2 regions of the Exiguobacterium sp. s150 genome follow, and region 1 is predicted to be linked to the other one. Evidence: predicted binding sites of a transcription regulator. Region 1 holds the regulator's gene; the other holds the start of a gene.
The links. The regulator LexA, encoded in region 1, represses DNA repair genes until DNA is damaged. The targets are predictions, from matches to a motif close to CGAACATATGTTCG.
Positions count from the first base shown of each region.

Region 2: a site for LexA is predicted at 1,910-1,923, ahead of parE (DNA topoisomerase IV subunit B). Genes of this name have one in related genera too.

Region 1 is NZ_JACSMC010000005.1:95,038-104,469, forward strand. It holds gene hflX (GTPase HflX) at 1-1,234, shown strand, start outside; gene KNP76_RS04715 (methionine gamma-lyase family protein) at 1,238-2,533, shown strand; gene KNP76_RS04720 (MerR family transcriptional regulator) at 2,627-3,031, shown strand; gene glnA (type I glutamate--ammonia ligase) at 3,078-4,418, shown strand; gene KNP76_RS04730 (metal-binding protein) at 4,509-4,949, opposite strand; gene lexA (transcriptional repressor LexA) at 4,949-5,569, opposite strand; gene KNP76_RS04740 (hypothetical protein) at 5,774-6,007, shown strand; gene KNP76_RS04745 (YneB family resolvase-like protein) at 6,080-6,724, shown strand; gene KNP76_RS04750 (DUF896 domain-containing protein) at 6,785-7,018, shown strand; gene tkt (transketolase) at 7,217-9,208, shown strand; gene KNP76_RS04760 (YneF family protein) at 9,337-9,432, shown strand, end outside.
Region 2 is NZ_JACSMC010000006.1:10,957-20,388, forward strand. It holds gene KNP76_RS16025 (GGDEF domain-containing protein) at 1-1,041, opposite strand, end outside; gene KNP76_RS04910 (CoA-binding protein) at 1,407-1,811, shown strand; gene parE (DNA topoisomerase IV subunit B) at 1,941-3,908, shown strand; gene parC (DNA topoisomerase IV subunit A) at 3,911-6,316, shown strand; gene KNP76_RS04925 (DinB family protein) at 6,533-7,039, opposite strand; gene KNP76_RS04930 (NUDIX hydrolase) at 7,183-7,794, shown strand; gene KNP76_RS04935 (MBL fold metallo-hydrolase) at 7,824-8,525, shown strand; gene KNP76_RS04940 (GNAT family N-acetyltransferase) at 8,541-8,993, shown strand; gene KNP76_RS04945 (GNAT family N-acetyltransferase) at 9,151-9,432, opposite strand, start outside.

The DNA.
Region 1 (9,432 bases):
GAAAGTAATCATCGTAGGCTGTCAGCTACCGACGGTCGATGATTGGACATATGAACAGTCGATGGGCGAGCTCGTCGAACTCGTCGACACCGCGAAGGGTGAAGTCGTCGCGAGACTCGATCAAAAGCGGCAACAAGTCGACCGCCGCACGTTCATCGGCAAAGGGAAAATCGAAGAGCTCGCCATGCTCGTCGAACAGTTCGAGCCGGACATCGTCATCTTCAACGCCGAGCTGTCACCGGCGCAATCGAAGAACATCCGCATCTCGCTGAACGATCCCGAAAAGATGAAATTGATTGACCGGACCCAGCTCATCCTCGACATTTTCGCAGGACGCGCCCAATCGAAAGAAGGGAAGCTCCAAGTCGAGCTCGCACAGATGAACTATCTGTTGCCACGCCTAATCGGACAGGGCACGCAGTTGTCACGTCTTGGAGGCGGCATCGGGACACGCGGACCGGGTGAGACGAAACTCGAATCGGACCGTCGTCACATCAAGCGTCGAATCGATGAGATCTCGAAGCAACTCGAAGGGACCGTCGCGCACCGTGACCGTTACCGAGAACGCCGGAAAGAGAACCGCGTCTTCCAAATCGCCCTCGTCGGATATACGAACGCCGGGAAGTCGACAATCTTTAACCGTTTGACCGAGGCGGACACGTATGAGCAAGACGAACTGTTCGCGACGCTCGATCCGCTCACACGTGAGCTCGAACTGCCGCGGGGCGGAAAAGTGCTCATTACCGACACGGTCGGATTCATCCGCGACTTGCCGACGAAACTCGTCGCGGCGTTCCGGTCGACACTCGAAGAAGTCGTCGGGGCTGACTTGGTGCTACACGTCATCGACGCGTCGAACCCGCACTACTTGAACCAAATTGACACGACGAACTCCGTTCTTTCAGAGCTCGGGGCGAGCGAGGTGCCGCAACTCGAGGTGTACAACAAGAAAGACCGGTTGACCGAGGACTTCCTGGGTGGGCCGCTCCTCATCTCGGCGATTGACCCGAGCGACATCGAGACGCTCATCGGCGCGGTCGAAGATAAGATTTGTGACGTGTTGACGCGCGTCCACGTCGTCTTGCCGGTCAGTTCGTTCGAGCACTATCATCCGGCGAAAGAGGCGATGTATCGGCTTGAAGAGAAGTTTTTAGATGACGGTTCGGTCGAACTCGTCGGATATATGAGAGAAGACACGCGTCTATATGCGACGCTGAAACAATTTGAGGTGTGACGTATGTGGCAGGAAAAGATTGAACATTATGAAGAGATTGCGCCGTTCGTGAAAGCAGCGGAAGCGCGAATCAAACCATTCGTGGAACGAATCGAGGAGACGGCGGAATACAACCAGTTCCGCGTCCTCGAATCGTTCAAAAAACATAAAGTGTCGGATTTCCATTTCAATCCGACGACGGGCTACGGCTATGACGACATCGGTCGGGATACGCTCGAAGCCATCTATGCCGACGTGTTCGGTGCCGAGCTCGCGCTCTGCCGGCCACAAATCATCTCAGGGACGCACGCCATCGGGATTGCCTTGTTCGGTGTGCTCTTGCCTGGAGACGAGTTGCTCTATATCACCGGGAAGCCATACGACACGCTCGAGGAAATCGTCGGGATTCGCGGCGATGGTCGCGGTTCATTGAAAGAGCTCGGCGTGACGTATGACAAAGTCGAACTGAAAGACGACCGGATTGACGTCGATACCGTCATCGCGCGGATTCGTCCCGAGACGAAGCTCGTCGGCATCCAGCGCTCAAAAGGCTACGCCAACCGGCGCAGCATCCCGGTGCAGGAGATTGGGGAGGCGATTACAAAAATCAAGGCGGCCCATCCGCACGTGTTCGTCTTCGTCGACAACTGTTACGGCGAGTTCGTCGAGACGTTGGAGCCGACACATGTCGGAGCCGACCTCATGGCCGGTTCCCTCATTAAGAACCCGGGAGGTGGGCTCGCGAAGACGGGCGGCTATATCGCCGGGACACGTGAACTCGTGGAACGTTGTTCGTTCCGAATGACGACCCCTGGTATCGGCAGCGAGGCCGGCCCGTCGCTCTATTCGCTCCAAGAGATGTACCAAGGCTTCTATATGGCCCCGCACACGGTCGCCCAGGCCTTGAAAGGGGCGCATCTGTCAGCAAGCCTGCTCGCGTTGCTCGGTTTCGAGACGACGCCGCACCACGCCGAGCGTCGGACCGATTTGATTCAATCGGTGACGTTCCGAGACCGCGACAAGATGATCGCTTTCTGCCAAAGCATCCAGATGGCCTCGCCCGTGAACGCGCATGCGCTCCCGGTGCCGGCGTATATGCCAGGCTATGAGGATGACGTCATCATGGCGGCCGGGACGTTCATCCAAGGGTCGTCGATCGAGCTATCAGCCGATGGACCGCTCCGCGCACCGTATACGGCTTACGTTCAAGGCGGCTTGACGTATGCGCATGTCAAGGTCGCATTGATGCTCGCCTTGAGCCAGTTACGCACGAAAGGACTCGTCACGTTTGACCAGACTAAACTCACAACTGCATTGTAACCGAAATGTCATGTTAACTTTCTTAACATCGCTTGACAGGAAAAGTGTCATGTATTATTCTCACAGTGTAAGACAGCAAAGGAGGAGTAAGGGATGGCCGATCAATTTCGTCGCTCCAACCCGTTGTTTCCGATTGGAATCGTCCAAGATTTAACGCAACTGACAGGTAGGCAGATTCGGTATTATGAAGAACAGGGTCTGATTTCGCCTAGTCGGACGGAATCGAAACGACGACTTTATTCCTTCAATGATGTCGAACGTCTACTCGCGATCAAGGACTTCATCGACCAAGGGTTCAACTTGGCGGCGATTCGCCACATGTTGGACAATGAAGAGCCGAAAGAGGCGGAAGCTTCCGCCGCACCGGCACCGGTCAGTGATGCGCCGAAAATCTCGGAAAAAGAATTGCATCAACTGTTAAAGACACAACTGCAAGAAGCCGGACGCTTCAATAAGACATCGCTCATCCAAGGTGAGCTTTCGCGCTTTTATCGCTGACGGCAACACATCAACCATTACACAATGTGAGAGGGGACATTTCACCATGGCCAGAAAAACGTTCACAAAAGAAGACATTAAACGGATCGCACAAGAAGAGGACGTACGCTTTATTCGTCTTCAATTCACAGACATCCTCGGAACAATCAAAAACGTCGAGGTGCCAATCAGCCAATTGGACAAAGCCCTCGACAACAAGATGATGTTCGACGGTTCTTCAATCGAAGGTTTCGTCCGCATCGAGGAGTCAGACATGTACCTTTATCCAGACCTTAACACGTGGGTTGTCTTCCCGTGGACAGATGGCAGCGGAAAAGTCGCCCGCTTGATTTGTGATATTTATAACCCAGACGGCACACCGTTCAGCGGTGACCCGCGCGGTACGCTCAAACGCAACCTTGAGCACATGCAAAAGCTTGGCTTCACGGCGTTCAACGTCGGTCCTGAGCCAGAGTTCTTCCTCTTCAAAAAGGATTTGAACGGTCAACCGACGCTCGAATTGAACGACCAAGGCGGCTACTTCGACTTGGCGCCGGTCGACCTCGGTGAGAACTGCCGTAAAGAGATCGTCATCGAGCTTGAGAACATGGGCTTTGAAATCGAAGCGTCACACCACGAAGTCGCACCAGGGCAACACGAGATCGACTTCAAATATGCGGATGCCGTGACGACAGCCGATAACATCCAAACGTTCAAGCTCGTCGTCAAGACGATTGCGGCGAAGTACGGTCTTCACGCGACATTCATGCCGAAGCCGCTCTTTGGCGTCAACGGTTCAGGGATGCACGCGAACATGTCGCTCTTCAAAGGCGACACGAACGTCTTCTACGATCCGAACGGCGAAATGGAGCTTTCAGACACGGCCCGCGCCTTCACGGCGGGAATCCTCGAGCACGCTCGTGCGTTCACGGCCATCTGTAACCCGACGGTCAACTCGTATAAGCGTCTCGTCCCAGGTTACGAAGCGCCTTGCTACGTAGCGTGGAGCGCCCGCAACCGTTCACCACTCGTTCGTGTCCCGGCGGCCCGTGGCCTCTCGACGCGTATCGAAGTACGTTCGGTCGACCCGGCGGCGAACCCGTACCTCGCGCTCTCGTCACTCTTGGCTTCAGGCCTCGACGGAATCGAGAAAGATTTGGTTGCTCCAAAACCGATCGACAGCAACATCTACGTGATGGACAAGCCTGAGCGTGTCGCGAACGGAATCGATGATCTTCCAGCGACGCTCTTCGACGCACTCGAAGTACTTCGTGGCGACAAAGTCGTCATGGACTCACTCGGCGAGCATATCGGCGAACACTTCCTCGAATTGAAAGAGATCGAGTGGGACATGTTCCGTATGCAAGTGACGGAGTGGGAACGCGATCAGTATATGACGCTCTACTAATCCAAGCAAAAAAGCGCTCGTGCCTTCTTCGGAAAGCACGGGCGCTTTTTTGCGCGTTTAAAAGGACGTCCCCGAGTGGAGACGTCCTGATTAGAACGCACGTTTGAAAAACGTGGACGTATAGTCGAGCGTCGTATGTAACGTCGTCGCGAACGTGAGCCCGAGGAAGAACGACAAGCCGAACTCGTCGAGCCAGGCGATCGCCGCCGTCTCGTACGGCGTGAACGTGAGCAGAATGACAAGCGGGAAGCCGAGATAGATGACGCGAATCAAGTCGCTCAGTACCGGTAAGTGCGAAAACAACGACCGGTGCGGTATGAGTTTCACGTAAGGCAACCAAAATCCACGGAGCGGCCCCCAACGGAAATAGGCGTCCGATTTCAAATCGAGGTCCGGGGAGAGCCAGAGCGTCCCGACGATCGCGCCGAGAAGGAGGGCGAGCGGGACATCGAGTTCAATAAAAGGCGTGGCAATCGCTAAAGCTCCGATTGCCACGAAATTCGTACGCGTATGCGTCTTACCACTCGCCATTAATGAATCGTCCGGTATACACCGATGACCTTCCCTAAAATCGACACGTTATCAAAATACATCGCCTCGAGCTCGTCGTTCTCTGGTTGTAGTCTGATTTTCGAAGCTTCTTTATAGATGCGTTTGACGGTCGCCTCGCCTTCGTCGGTCATCGCGACGACAATCTCTCCATTGTCGGCTGTGCTTTGTTGACGCACGAGCACCCGGTCTCCATCTAAGATTCCGGCGTTCACCATCGAATCTCCTGAGACAGAAAGCATGTAGACGTTATCGGCGCCGACCATGTGTGTCGGGAGCGGGAAATGTTCTTCCACGTTCTCGATTGCAGTGATCGGTGTACCGGCCGTGACTTTCCCGATGACCGGGACGTACGTGACGGCGTCGTGGTCTTCGATGACGACCGTGTCATCGCTCAAAATCTCGATTGCCCGCGGTTTCGTCTTGTCACGGCGGATAAGGCCGCGCTTTTCAAGACGGTCCAAATGACCGTGGACGGTCGAGCTTGATGCCAAACCGACGGCTTCGCCGATTTCACGGACCGAAGGCGGATAACCTTTGGCACGGACCTCGTCTTTTATAAAATCAAGTATCTGTTGTTGTCTTGCTGACATTTTTTTCAATGGAAGTCACCTCGATTATGTCGAATATCCTGCGAACGCATCCTATTCTTTATGGTCTAAGTTTAACATAGAACACATGAGCGCACAAACATTCGTTCGTTTTTTTAGCTTGACCGAACAGAAGTTCCTGTTTTATGATGAGAACAGATAAACGAACAAACGTTCTTGGGAACGTGTATTCCTATGATACGGAGGCGAAATATAATGAGAGATACAGTGAATGGAATCATCTTAGTCGGGATGTTGGTATTAGGGATGTTCGCATTTTATATGGTCGGCGAAATGAGACAAGTCGAGGTGGCGGCACCAGCCGTCGAAGACACGCGCAGTATCGAGGCGGAAGTCGCCAAGACGGAAGCGGAGACGCTTGAAGCGCGAATCATCGCTGAACGGGCTGAAAAGAATGAACGGAAGACGACCTGGTTCGCCTCGGAATAATCGTTTCTGTTTGCGAAACGACCCCGTTCCTGTGTATCGTAGAAAGGGAATGGAAAGAAAGGGAGTGACGAGATGCGAGTCGTCATTTATTGTCGCGTATCGACGAACAAGGCGGCGCAAGAGACGTCTCTCGATCGCCAAGTCGACGAATTGACGCGGATGGCGCGTCGGCTCGAGGCCGACGTCGTCGATGTCATCACCGAACAAGAGAGCGGATACGAAGTGAACCGTGGCGGGCTCCTCGACTTACTCGAACACGTATCCGCCTCGAACCTCGACGCCGTCCTCGTGACCGACGATAGCCGTCTCGGGCGAGGGAACGCTAAAATCGCGATTTTGCACACGCTCATGAAGCATGACGTTCGGCTCTTGACGATGCAATCACCAGACGAATATATCGTATCCGATGCCGAGAAGATGGTGCTCGAGATTGTGAGCGTCGTCGAGGAGTATCAGCGGAAAATCCATAACGCCAAAATCTCACGCGGGATGCGCCGGGCCGTCGCGAACGGGTTCAACCCACAGCGAAACATTCAGCACCACGACCAAGGCGGTCGGAGCCGCATCAAAGTGCCGATTGAGGAGATCGTCCAGCTACGCGAACGAGGCCTGACGTTCGCCGAAATCGCGGCCACGTTGCGCGGGTTCGGTTACGAAGTGTCGAAAGCGACCGTGAACCGGCGTTACCTCGAGCACGTCTCAGGATTGAAAACTTGATTCCTCGCCGCTGATTTTGTACAGTAGAAGAACAAATTCAGTAGAGAGGGGGCGAGCCTGATGCTAGCACCTGAACAGTTAGAACGAATCAATTTCCTCGCCAACAAAGCGAAGACAGACGGTCTGTCACAACAAGAGATGGACGAGCAACAAGCGCTTCGTCAGCAATATTTGAAAGCGTTCCGACAATCGTTCAAGTCCCAGATGATGGGCATGAAGGTGGTCGATCCGGAAGGAAACGACGTGACGCCACAAAAACTAAAAGAAGAGCAAGATCGACAACGCTCCGAGTGACTTCGAATGCACATCCTATTTCATATAGGATGTGCATGTTTGTTATACACGAACAAGGATAAGGTTCGACGATTGACGGGTAAACAAAGCGAAGGAAGTAAACGATTTCAATCAATGTGTTATACTAATTAATTAGTTGTGACACACGAATGAGTGTGCTAAAATATGACGGGTAGAAACTTTGTAACAACAGAGAGGATGAAATTAGTGGAAACAACTACTAAAGAATTATTAGCGATTAACTCGATTCGGACGCTCTCGATTGATGCGGTCCAAAAAGCGAACTCTGGTCACCCGGGTATGCCGATGGGTGCGGCTCCGATGGCGTTCACGCTTTGGACAGATAAGATGCGTCACAACCCGAAAAACCCGAACTGGTTCAACCGCGACCGGTTCGTGCTTTCAGCGGGACACGGTTCGATGCTCTTGTACTCGCTCCTTCACTTATCTGGTTACGACCTTTCACTCGACGATCTCAAATCGTTCCGTCAAATGGATTCGAAGACGCCTGGACACCCAGAGTACCGTCACACGGCCGGTGTCGACGCGACGACTGGACCGCTCGGCCAAGGGATTGCCATGGCAGTCGGGATGGCGATGGCAGAGAAACATTTGGAAGCGACATACAACCGTGATGAGTTCAAAGTGGTTGACCACTTCACATACGGGATTTGCGGAGACGGTGACTTGATGGAAGGCGTGTCGGCAGAAGCTGCCTCACTCGCTGGTCACTTGAAGCTCGGCAAGCTCGTCGTCCTTTATGATTCAAACGACATCTCACTCGACGGTGACCTTCACAAGTCGTTCTCGGAGAGCGTCGAAGACCGTTTCAACGCATACGGCTGGCAAGTCATCCGTGTCGAGGACGGAACGGACATCGACACGATCGCGAAGGCGATCGATGAAGCGAAAGCGGAGACGTCGAAACCGACGCTCATCGAAGTGAAGACGGTCATCGGCTTCGGTTCACCGAACAAGTCAGGGAAATCGGCGTCGCACGGCGCACCACTCGGCGAAGCCGAAATCGAGCTCACGAAACAGTTCTACAAGTGGGAAGGCGAGAACTTCTACGTGCCGACTGAAGTGTATGACTTGTTCAACGAGAAAGTCATCGAGCCGGGCGCGAAGTATGAGTCGGACTGGAACGAACTCGTCGAAGCTTACAAATCGGCTCATCCAGAGCTCGGTGCCCAATTCGAGCGTGCGATGAACAACGAACTCCCAGAAGGTTGGGACAGCGAGTTGCCGACGTTTGAAATCGGCTCGAAGAAAGCGACACGTCAGACGAGCGGAGAAGTATTGAACGCGATCGCGAAAGCAGTTCCGACGCTCTTCGGTGGGTCGGCTGACCTCGCCGGTTCGAACAACTCGATGATTAAAGGTGCGGCGGACTTCGACGAAGATCCGGCTGGTCGCAACATCTGGTTCGGTGTCCGTGAGTTCGCGATGGCAGCTGCCGTCAACGGCATGGCCCTCCACGGTGGCGTTCTTCCTTACGGCGCGACGTTCTTCGTCTTCTCAGACTACCTCCGTCCAGCGGTCCGTTTGGCTGCCCTCATGGGTCTCCCGTCGACGTTCATCTTGACGCACGATTCGATTGCGGTCGGTGAAGATGGTCCGACACACGAACCGGTCGAGCACTTGATGAGCTTCCGCGCGATGCCAAACGTTTCAGTTCTCCGCCCAGCGGATGGGAAAGAGACGATCGCGGCTTGGAAACAGGCGGTGACGACGACATCGACACCATCACTTCTCGTCTTGACGCGTCAAGCGCTTCCTGAGCTTGAAGGGACGTCAGTCGAGCAGGCGGCGAAAGGTGCATACGTCGTCGCGGGCGACTCGAACGGGGCGGACGTGCTTCTCCTCGGTACGGGTTCTGAAGTCCACGTCCTCGTCGAAGCGCGCGAACAACTCGCTTCAGAAGGCGTGAACGCGGCTGTCGTGTCGATGCCTTCTTGGGAATTGTTCGAAGCACAATCGGCTGAATACAAAGAGTCTGTCCTTCCGTCATCTGTGACGAAGCGCGTCTCGCTCGAAGCGGGATCGACGCTCGGATGGTACAAATACGTCGGCTTCGGCGGTAAAGTACTCGGAATCGACAAGTTCGGGGCCTCGGCTCCTGGCGACCTCCTCATGAAGGAGTATGGCATGTCGGTCGAGAACGTCGTCGACGCTGTCAAATCGCTTTAAATCAAGAACCGTCGTGATGTCATCCGTTTCTGGAGGGCATCACGATTTTTTTTCTGACGACTAGCGAATTAGCGTAATATAGTGTATAGTAAAAAACGATGTTTCATATGGTAGAGGAGGTAAAAACCTTGAGTACATTGTTCTGGATTCTTATCGTCGTAGCAGCACTCATCGGAGGTATCGCGATCGGTTTCTTCATCGCTCGTAAATACATGATGAACTAC
Region 2 (9,432 bases), on a different contig from region 1:
GACGCGGTCCTTGCCGGCCTGTTTGCCGGCGCGCAGGAAATCGTCCGCCTCCTTGACGAGGCGTTCGACCGCTTCTAGTGTTTTGCCATCGCGATGGGCGACGCCGATCGTCATCGTGACGTGAAGGCGAGCCCCCTCATAAATCGTTTCGGTCGATTTGATACGGCTAAGCAGCTCGTCGAGCCGTTCGTCAATGTCGGCCTCTGTCTCCCCGACGAGGAAGAGTAAGAACTCTTCTCCGCCCCAACGGACACAGACGGCGTCCGTCCATGTCAGCGTCGTGGCGACGCGGCGCAAGACGAGGTCGCCGCAATCATGACCGTGCCGCTCGTTGAACGCCTTGAAGTGATCGATGTCGGCCAGAGCGACGGCGTACGGTCGGCCTTCCTGCACCGCACGCGCGACGCCCTCCTCGATGCGTGACGTCCCGGTCAGTCGATTGTAGAGACCGGTCAGGCCGTCGCGCGAGGCGAGGGTATGCAGCCGTTCGTTCGTCCCCTCGAGCTCGTTCGTCACTTCGACGACCGATCCTTCGAAGATGAACGACAGTCCTGCAATGAGCCCGATCGTCGACAAGAGGCAGAACAAGCCGAGCGCTTGCTCGAAGGCGGGCGCAAGCGCTTCTGTGCCATCCGACACGAACAAGTAAAGCGAGCCGTAAATCGCCATGGCGATGCCGGTCGTCGCGACGCGCGCACCTCGATTCACGTTCGGCATGAAGAACACGCCATAGGCGACCATGATGATGAAGTAATGAACGTTCGCATCCCAACCGAGGACGATCGTTGAGATGACGGCATTGTAGACGACCTCGACGAACAGGCCGACGAAGAATGTCCGATAGTAGCGTTTATGTACGAAGTAAAACGAAATCGTGTAATACAGCACGCTGGCGACGTTCGACCAGGCGAGCAACATGACGTCGAGCCGTAAAAAGGTGACGAAGAACACGACATGAATCAACCATGCGAGCGCGTTCCCGTATAATGTGATGCGATAGTTATATAACGTACCGCGACGTTCCTCATAGGTTGTCCCCACGCGAACACCTCCTTTACTCAGTATATCGAAACCGGCTCCATTTGCACATATTTGTTTCGAAATTCGAGTCAATCGCTCGCCATCGACCCGCTTGGAACGGTCGTTATCCTTGCGTGAAATAGATATTTCACGCAAGGTTTGATTGCGTACAGGTTCGCGCCAATTTGCACGGTTCTCATACGCCCCGTTCGTGAAACTGAAAAAGACGCCAATGAACATGGTTTACATAATAATTTATAGTGAACCAATTGATTTGTTTTAAAAAAAGAAAAGAGTTACAGTTGTATGGAATCTGAAAATAAACCTTGAAACAGGGAATGAGGTAACGGTACACTGAGAACGTAAACAAAAGGGGGCAAACTAGAATGGATGACCAGCATTTGAAACGATTGCTCGAAGAAGCAAAGACGATCGCCGTCGTCGGGATCTCCTCGAACCCGAACAAGACCGCGAATCAAATCGCCGACTATTTGTTGTTGCAAGGCTACACCGTCATCCCGGTCAACCCGACGCTCGAGACGTGGAACGGACGGAAAGTGTATCCGACCGTCGAGAGTATTCCTGGCCATATCGATATCGTCGACGTCTTTCGTCGCAGCGAGTATTTGGCCGAGGTCGCCGAGGATGCCGTCCGACACGGGGATGTCGGGCTCATCTTCAACCAGCTCGGTCTCTCGAGCGCTGACGCGGAACGGATCGCCCGCGAAGCCGGGATCGATTACGTCGAGAACCGATGCATCTATGTCGAGCACGCCCGCTTGATCGGTTAAGACCTGCCTCCTTGGCAGGTCTCCTTTTTTTCACGTGCCTCGCGCGTCGGGGGCGGGCTTGCCAGAATCGAAAAACAGCTATACAATAGGAAAGAAAACGAACGTGTGTTCGAAATTGAGGTGACGAAAATGTCAACAGATTTATTCAATTACAATGAAGACGCCATTCAGGTGCTCGAAGGACTCACGGCCGTCCGTAAACGACCAGGGATGTACATCGGTTCGACCGACCATCGCGGTCTCCACCATCTCGTCTACGAGATCGTCGATAACGCGATCGACGAGGCGCTCGCCGGGTTCGGCGGGCAAATCGATGTGACGATTCATAAAGACGATGCCATCACGGTCCGCGACCATGGCCGCGGCATGCCGACGGGGATGCACGCTTCCGGCAAACCGACGCCAGAGGTCATCTTCACGGTGCTCCATGCCGGCGGAAAGTTCGGTCAAGGCGGCTATAAGACGTCCGGGGGCCTCCACGGGGTCGGCGCCTCGGTCGTGAACGCACTGTCGAGCAAGGTCGTCGTGACGATTCACCGTGACGGCAAGCTGTTCGAGCAGACGTTTGCCGACGGCGGAATCCCGCAGACGACGCTCCTCGAGACCGGGAAGACGCGCCAGACCGGCACGAGCGTCTATTTTAAACCGGACGCCTCGATCTTCTCGACGACGACCTACAACTACGACACGCTCGCCGAACGGTTGCGCGAGTCGGCGTTCCTCTTGAAAGGACTCACGATCACGCTGAAAGACGAACGAACTGACAAGGAAGAGAGGTTCCATTACGAGGAAGGGATCGCCGAGTTCGTCCAATATTTAAACGACGACAAGGCGACGCTCCACCCGATCGTCTATTTCGAAGGGACAGAGAACGACATCGAGCTCGAGCTCGCCTTCCAGTTCACGGACGCCTACTCCGAGAACGTCCTCTCGTTCGTCAATAACGTCCGGACACGCGACGGCGGCACGCACGAGGTCGGCGCCAAGACGGCGATGACCCGCGTCGTGAACGAATACGCACGTAAGAACGGCTTGTTGAAAGAGAAAGACAAGAACCTCGACGGTGGCGACGTCCGCGAAGGGCTCACGCTCATCGTCTCGGTCCGAATCCCCGAGGAGTTCCTCCAGTTCGAGGGACAGACGAAGTCGAAACTCGGCTCGCCGGAAGCGCGGACGAGTTCGGACAGCGTCATGGCGAAGCAGTTGACGATCTTCCTCGAGGAGAACCCACAGATGGCGACGATGCTCATCAAGAAGGCGATCCGTGCCGCCCAGGCCCGCGAAGCCGCCCGCAAGGCGCGTGAAGAGGCTCGTAACGGCAAGAAGAAGAAACGTTCGAGCATCTTGAACGGGAAACTGACGCCGGCGACGTCGAAGAACGCCGCCAAGAACGAACTGTTCCTCGTCGAGGGTGACTCGGCCGGCGGTTCGGCCAAACAGGGCCGTGACCGGACGTTCCAAGCCATCCTGCCGCTCCGCGGGAAGGTCATCAACTCGGAGAAGTCGAAGCTTCAGGACATCATGAAGAACGAGGAGATCAACACGATCATCCATGCGATCGGGGCCGGCGTCGGCCACGACTTCGACCTCGAGGACTGCAATTTCGACAAGGTCATCATCATGACCGACGCCGATACGGACGGGGCGCACATCCAAGTGCTCCTGCTGACGTTCTTCTTCCGCTATATGCGGCCGCTCGTCGAGGCGGGCAAAGTGTTCGTCGCTTTGCCGCCGCTCTATCGTATCTCGAAAGGCAAAGGCAAGTCGGAACAGTTCGAGTACGCCTGGGACGAAGAGGCGCTCGAGAAGCTCGTCAAAGTGTATAAGAAGGGGTATATCCTCCAGCGCTACAAAGGTCTCGGGGAGATGAACGCCGACCAGTTATGGGAGACGACGATGAACCCGGACACACGGACGCTCATCCGTGTCACGGTAGACGACGCCGCCATCGCCGACAAGCGCGTCTCGGTGCTCATGGGAGACAACGTCGCCCATCGCCGTGAGTGGATCGAGGAGAACGTCGCCTTCGGCCTCCAGGAAGATGATTCGATCATCGCCAATGAACACGTGACTAAAGCGATTGAGGAAGTGATGTAACGATGTCGACGATTCAACACATTTTAAACTTGTCGCTCGAACAGGTCGTCGGTGACCGTTTCGGGCGTTACTCGAAATATATCATTCAGGACCGGGCGCTTCCGGACGCGCGTGACGGGCTCAAACCCGTTCAGCGCCGTATCCTGTATGCGATGCACCATGAGGGCAACACGAACGAGAAACCGTACCGCAAATCGGCCAAGACGGTCGGGAACGTCATCGGGAACTATCACCCGCACGGTGACAGCTCCGTCTATGAGGCGATGGTACGCCTGTCACAGGACTGGAAGTTACGTTATCCGCTCATCGACATGCACGGGAACAACGGCTCGATGGACGGCGACTCGGCTGCCGCGATGCGGTATACCGAGGCCCGGCTATCGAAGATCGCCGGCGTCATGCTGACGTCGATCTCGAAGAACACGGTCGACTACACGCCGAACTTCGACGATTCGACCGAAGAGCCGCTCGTCTTGCCGTCACTTCTCCCGAACCTGCTTATGAACGGGACGACGGGCATCTCGGCCGGTTACGCCACCGAGATCCCGCCGCACAACTTGACCGAGGTGCTCAATCTCGCCATCGCCCGCCTGAAAGGTCAGGTCCAAACGGCGACGGAAGCGCTCGAGTACATGCAAGGACCGGATTTCCCGTCCGGCGGGATCGTCATGGGTCGCGACGGCATCTTGAAGGCGTTCGAGACCGGAAAAGGCAAGGTCATCATCCGTGCCAAATCGGTCATCGAACCGCTCAAGGGTGGCCGTGAACAAATTACGATCACGGAGCTCCCATATGAGGTGAACAAGGCGAACCTCGTCAAGAAGATGGAAGAACTCCGTCTCGACAAGAAGGTCGAAGGCGTCGCCGAGGTCCGCGATGAGACCGACCGGACCGGCGTCCGTGTCGTCATCGAGTTGAAGAAAGAGGCCGACGCGGAAGGTGTGCTCCACTTCTTCTTGAAGCATACCGACCTGCAGCTCGCCTACAACTACAACATGGTCTCGATCGTCAACCGGACACCGAAACAGATGGGACTGCTGCCGATCATCGATGCCTATTTGAAACACGTCGAAGAGGTCGTGACGCGGCGGACGACGTTCGAGCTCGAGCAGGCGAAGAAACGCGCCGAAATCGTCGACGCGCTTGAACAGGCCATCTCGGTCTTAGATGAGACGCTCGAACTCATCCGTTCGGCGAAAGATAAAGCCGAGGCGAAACAGAAGCTCATGGCGCGCTTCTCGTTCTCGGACCGCCAAGCCGAAGCGGTCGTCATGCTTCAATTGTATCGCTTGACGAACACGGATATCGTCGAGCTTCAAAAAGAGGCGAAGGCGCTCCAAAAAGAGATCACGCGTCTCGCGAACATCTTGAACGTCGACGCGACGAAACGGAAGCTCATCTCGAAAGAACTCACGGCGCTCCGTGACGAGTTCGGTGATGCGCGACGTTCGGTCATCGAGTCTGAGGTCGAGGAGTTGAAGCTGAAGACCGAGGTCATGATCGCCGTCGAAGAGACGATGGTCTTCGTCAGCCGTGACGGTTACGTCAAACGCTCGTCGATGCGCTCATACGGCGCCTCGAGCGACGAGATGCCGGACATGAAAGACAAGGACCGTCCTGTCCTCGTCACCCAGGCAATGACGACGGACCACTTGCTCGTCTGGACGAACAAAGGCAGCTACTTGCTCATCCCGGTCCATCAAATCCCAGAGTCGAAATGGAAGGATGCCGGACAGCACGTGGCTAACCTCGTGCCGATTGAAGGCGAGCAAGTCGTCTCGGCCGATGTCGTCTCGACGTTCGATACCGACGCACACTGCCTGTTCGTGACGCGTGACGGCATGGTCAAACGGACGCCGCTCCGTGACTATGACGCCCAGCGTAAGTCGAAAGCGCTCATGGCGCTCAAGTTAAAAGGCGATGATACGGTCGTCTTCGCAGGGATCAGCGACGGGCCGGGCCAATTGTTCCTCGTCTCGGAGCGAGGCTATGGGCTCTGGTTCAAGGAAGATGACGTACCGGTCGTCGGGCAACGTGCCGCCGGCGTCAAGGCGATGAACTTGAAGGATGGTGACACGGTCGCCGATGCGTTTGCCTTCTTCACGCCGCCTCTCTTCGTCCTCGTGACGCAGCGTGGCGCAGTCAAGAAGATGAAGCTCGAGGATCAGTTCGATTGCACGAACCGTAACTTGCGTGGGACGATGCTCATCCGTGAAGTCAAATCGAAACCGCATCAGATTCGTCGTGTGCTCCCGGTGCATGACGATGAGACGCTCCACATTATCGGGAAAAAGAAAGCGAAGACGGTCAAGACGAAGCAGTTGACGCTTCTAGACCGCTACGCCAACGGCTCGTTCGTGTTTGACGAGGAGACGTTCGGTGAGATTGAAGACGTGTACCTCGATTGAGGAGGGCCCTGTACAACAGACGTTGTGCAGGGTTTTTTCGTTCCGGTATAAATGTATTTAAGGAGACAGAAGCTTGAAAAGTAGCTGGATTCGCGACATCGATCTTGAAATGAAATGGTTGCTTGACGAGCGGTACGGACTAAATGATTCGTTTACAGAAAGCTTTTACGATGAGAAATGAACAAAAGACGCGCGAGGCGTCTTTTTGAATACGTCTTAGATGTCAGCCTCCATAAGATACCGTTCCAAATCGGCCTGTTGGCGCAAGTGATGGCGGGTATGCATCTCGATCAGGGCGTACCACTCTTGTGCGTTCAACCAGCCAAAACCGCCATGCTGGGCTTTAACGTAAGGATTTGCCGACCGGACGAACGGTTCGAGGCGCTCAAGACGGGAAAGCAATGCATCGATCCGGCGTTCGAGCAGTTCCCGTTTGTCCGTATTGTTCGGAGGTTGGTTCATTTCGTCAAGTAAACGGATTTTCATCGGAGGGAACCCACCGGCCTGAAACAACCGTTCACCGAACTCGGTCTTCCCGAGCGGTTGCTCTTCAGTGGAAGCGAGACACCGTTTAATCTCATCCGCATATTCCTCAGCCACCACGATGATATGGTCGTACATTTGTCCGATTGACCAGATATCGTCTGCTGCCTGATATCGCAACTGTCGCTCGGTATAACCGTCCAAATCGTCTTTGAATTGGGACAATATAAGCATCGTCATACGTTTCCTCCTTGATGAATCATATTGTATGAAGTATATCATGTGCACGATACGTACTTTCTGCTAGAAGCGGGTATTCTTGAAGAGGAACAACTCACCCCTGCGGCGAAATGAGTAGCAGGACAAACGATGGAGGGATGACTATGTCAGAATGGCTCGATTGGGCCAAACGGCTACAGGCATTGGCTCAGGCCGGCTTGACGTTCACGAAAGACGAGTTTGACCGCGAGCGGTACCTTGAGCTGCAACAGATTGCGACCGAGATGTTTGAACGACAATCCAATCTCGCATTGGACGAGATCACCGAGTTGACGCACATTGATGGCTATCCGACACCAAAGCTTGACGTACGGGGTGTCGTCTTCCAAGAAGACCGGTTGTTGCTCGTCAAAGAACGTTCAGAAGGACGTTGGACGCTTCCGGGTGGCTTTTGCGAGGTCGGGCTCTCGCCTACGGAGAATATCGTCAAAGAGATTGAGGAGGAAGCGGGATTTGATGTCGCACCGATCCGTCTCGTCGCCTTGTTTGATATGCATCATCACCCACATCCGCCCATGTCGCAGCATTACTATAAACTGTTTATCGAATGCGAGCTGATTGGCGGGGAGGCGCAGGTGAGCTATGAGACGAGTGACGTCGGCTTTTTCACACGGGACGCGTTGCCGCCGCTCTCGCTCGCTCGGAACACGCTCGAGCAACTCCATATGTGTTTTGACGCCCGATGGCAAGAAGACTGGGTGACATTGTTTGATTGAGGGGAGGGGATTGTGTGGTCATTACACGCTTGGAACATGTTCATCAACTGACCTTTTACGCGCCGGTACTGCCGATTAACGTCCAATTGATTGAAAGAGAGCTCGGGCTCGTCTTGATTGATACGGCACTTGAACGGAACGCCGCGGACATTTTGGCCTATATCGAGTCGCTTGAACGGCCGCTTCTTGCCATTTTATTGACGCATGCCCACGGCGACCACGTCGGAGGTGTCGATCGCATCTTGAAAGTCCATCCTCATGCCGAGTTGTACATCTCGCGCCGCGATGCCCGATTGCTTGAAGGGGATCGGACGACCGACCCGGATGAGCGGGAGCTTAAAATTAAAGGCTCGCTCCCGACAATTCATTCGTTGCCGGACAAGCGGTTAGACCCAGGTGAGCGGTTGTTCGGGTTCCGCGTCTATCACGCTGCCGGTCACACACCGGGATCCGTCGCTTATTTTGATGAAGCGAGTCGGATTCTGTTCGCAGGCGACGCGTTTCAATCGCATGGGGGAGTCGCTGTGGCAGGGGACGTCAGACCGCTTTTCCCGCTTCCTGGACTGGCGACATGGGATAAGTCGGCCGCTGTCGAGAACGCCGAGAAGTTGATCGATCTCGCGCCACGTCATACGTTCGTAGGCCATGGAAAATCGATTGAAGGGACTCATCGGCTCTATCGGGCGCTAAAACGCGCGAAGCGTAAACGGGCACGGCTGTTTTCACGGTAAAGGAGGAGGTGTGAGATGATGGAGCTACGTGAGATTCAGACGACGCAATATCGTTCGGCTGAGCAAATGCTCGAGATTCAACGAAATGCCTACGCGGTCGAGGCTGAGTTGATCGGTTTCGATGAGATTCCAGCTCGATATGAGACGGTTGAAGTGATTCAAAATTTACCCGGTGAGAGTTACGGATTGTATAACGACGAGCGGTTGATTGGATTTATCACGATCGAGACGGCCGAGACAACGGTCGAAGTCACAAAGCTGTGTATTGATCCGACGTATTTTCGGGCGAGACTGGCGACGACTTTGCTCGAACACGTCCTAAGCCTTCATGAAGACAAGCTAGTTTATGTCCATACCGGAAAACATAACGGTCCAGCAAAGCGTCTGTATAAGAAGTTAGGGTTTGAAGCGAGCTCTGAATTCGAACCGGAACCCGGTGTCACATTGATTCGATTTACACGTGCATAACATCTCGTCTCATTTCTCTCATTCTGTCTCACTTCTTTAAGTATACTAAAGGATTGAGACAGAGTTTTATTTTTACTGATAATATATGTTATGTAAACTAATAAAAAAAGCAGAGAAAATCGATGCCAGATGTGACGTCTCTCCTCTCAGCTGCAACTCAGAAAATCTTGTACCAATACAACGTCATGTCGATGTTCGGATTGCCGGTTTGTTTGAGTGTATCGACACCGCCGAGCGCGAACCCTTCTTTCGCATAAAATCGACACGCGATCACGTTATCGTTCTGCGCTTCGAGTGACAATCCGAGCAACGATTGCTCTTTTGCCCACGTCTCTACAACACCGATTAACAAATGACCGAGCCCGCTGTTTCGATACGCTTTCTGCACAGCGATGTTCTCGATATATGCAAAACGGTTCCAGTCTCTTGCGACACGGAT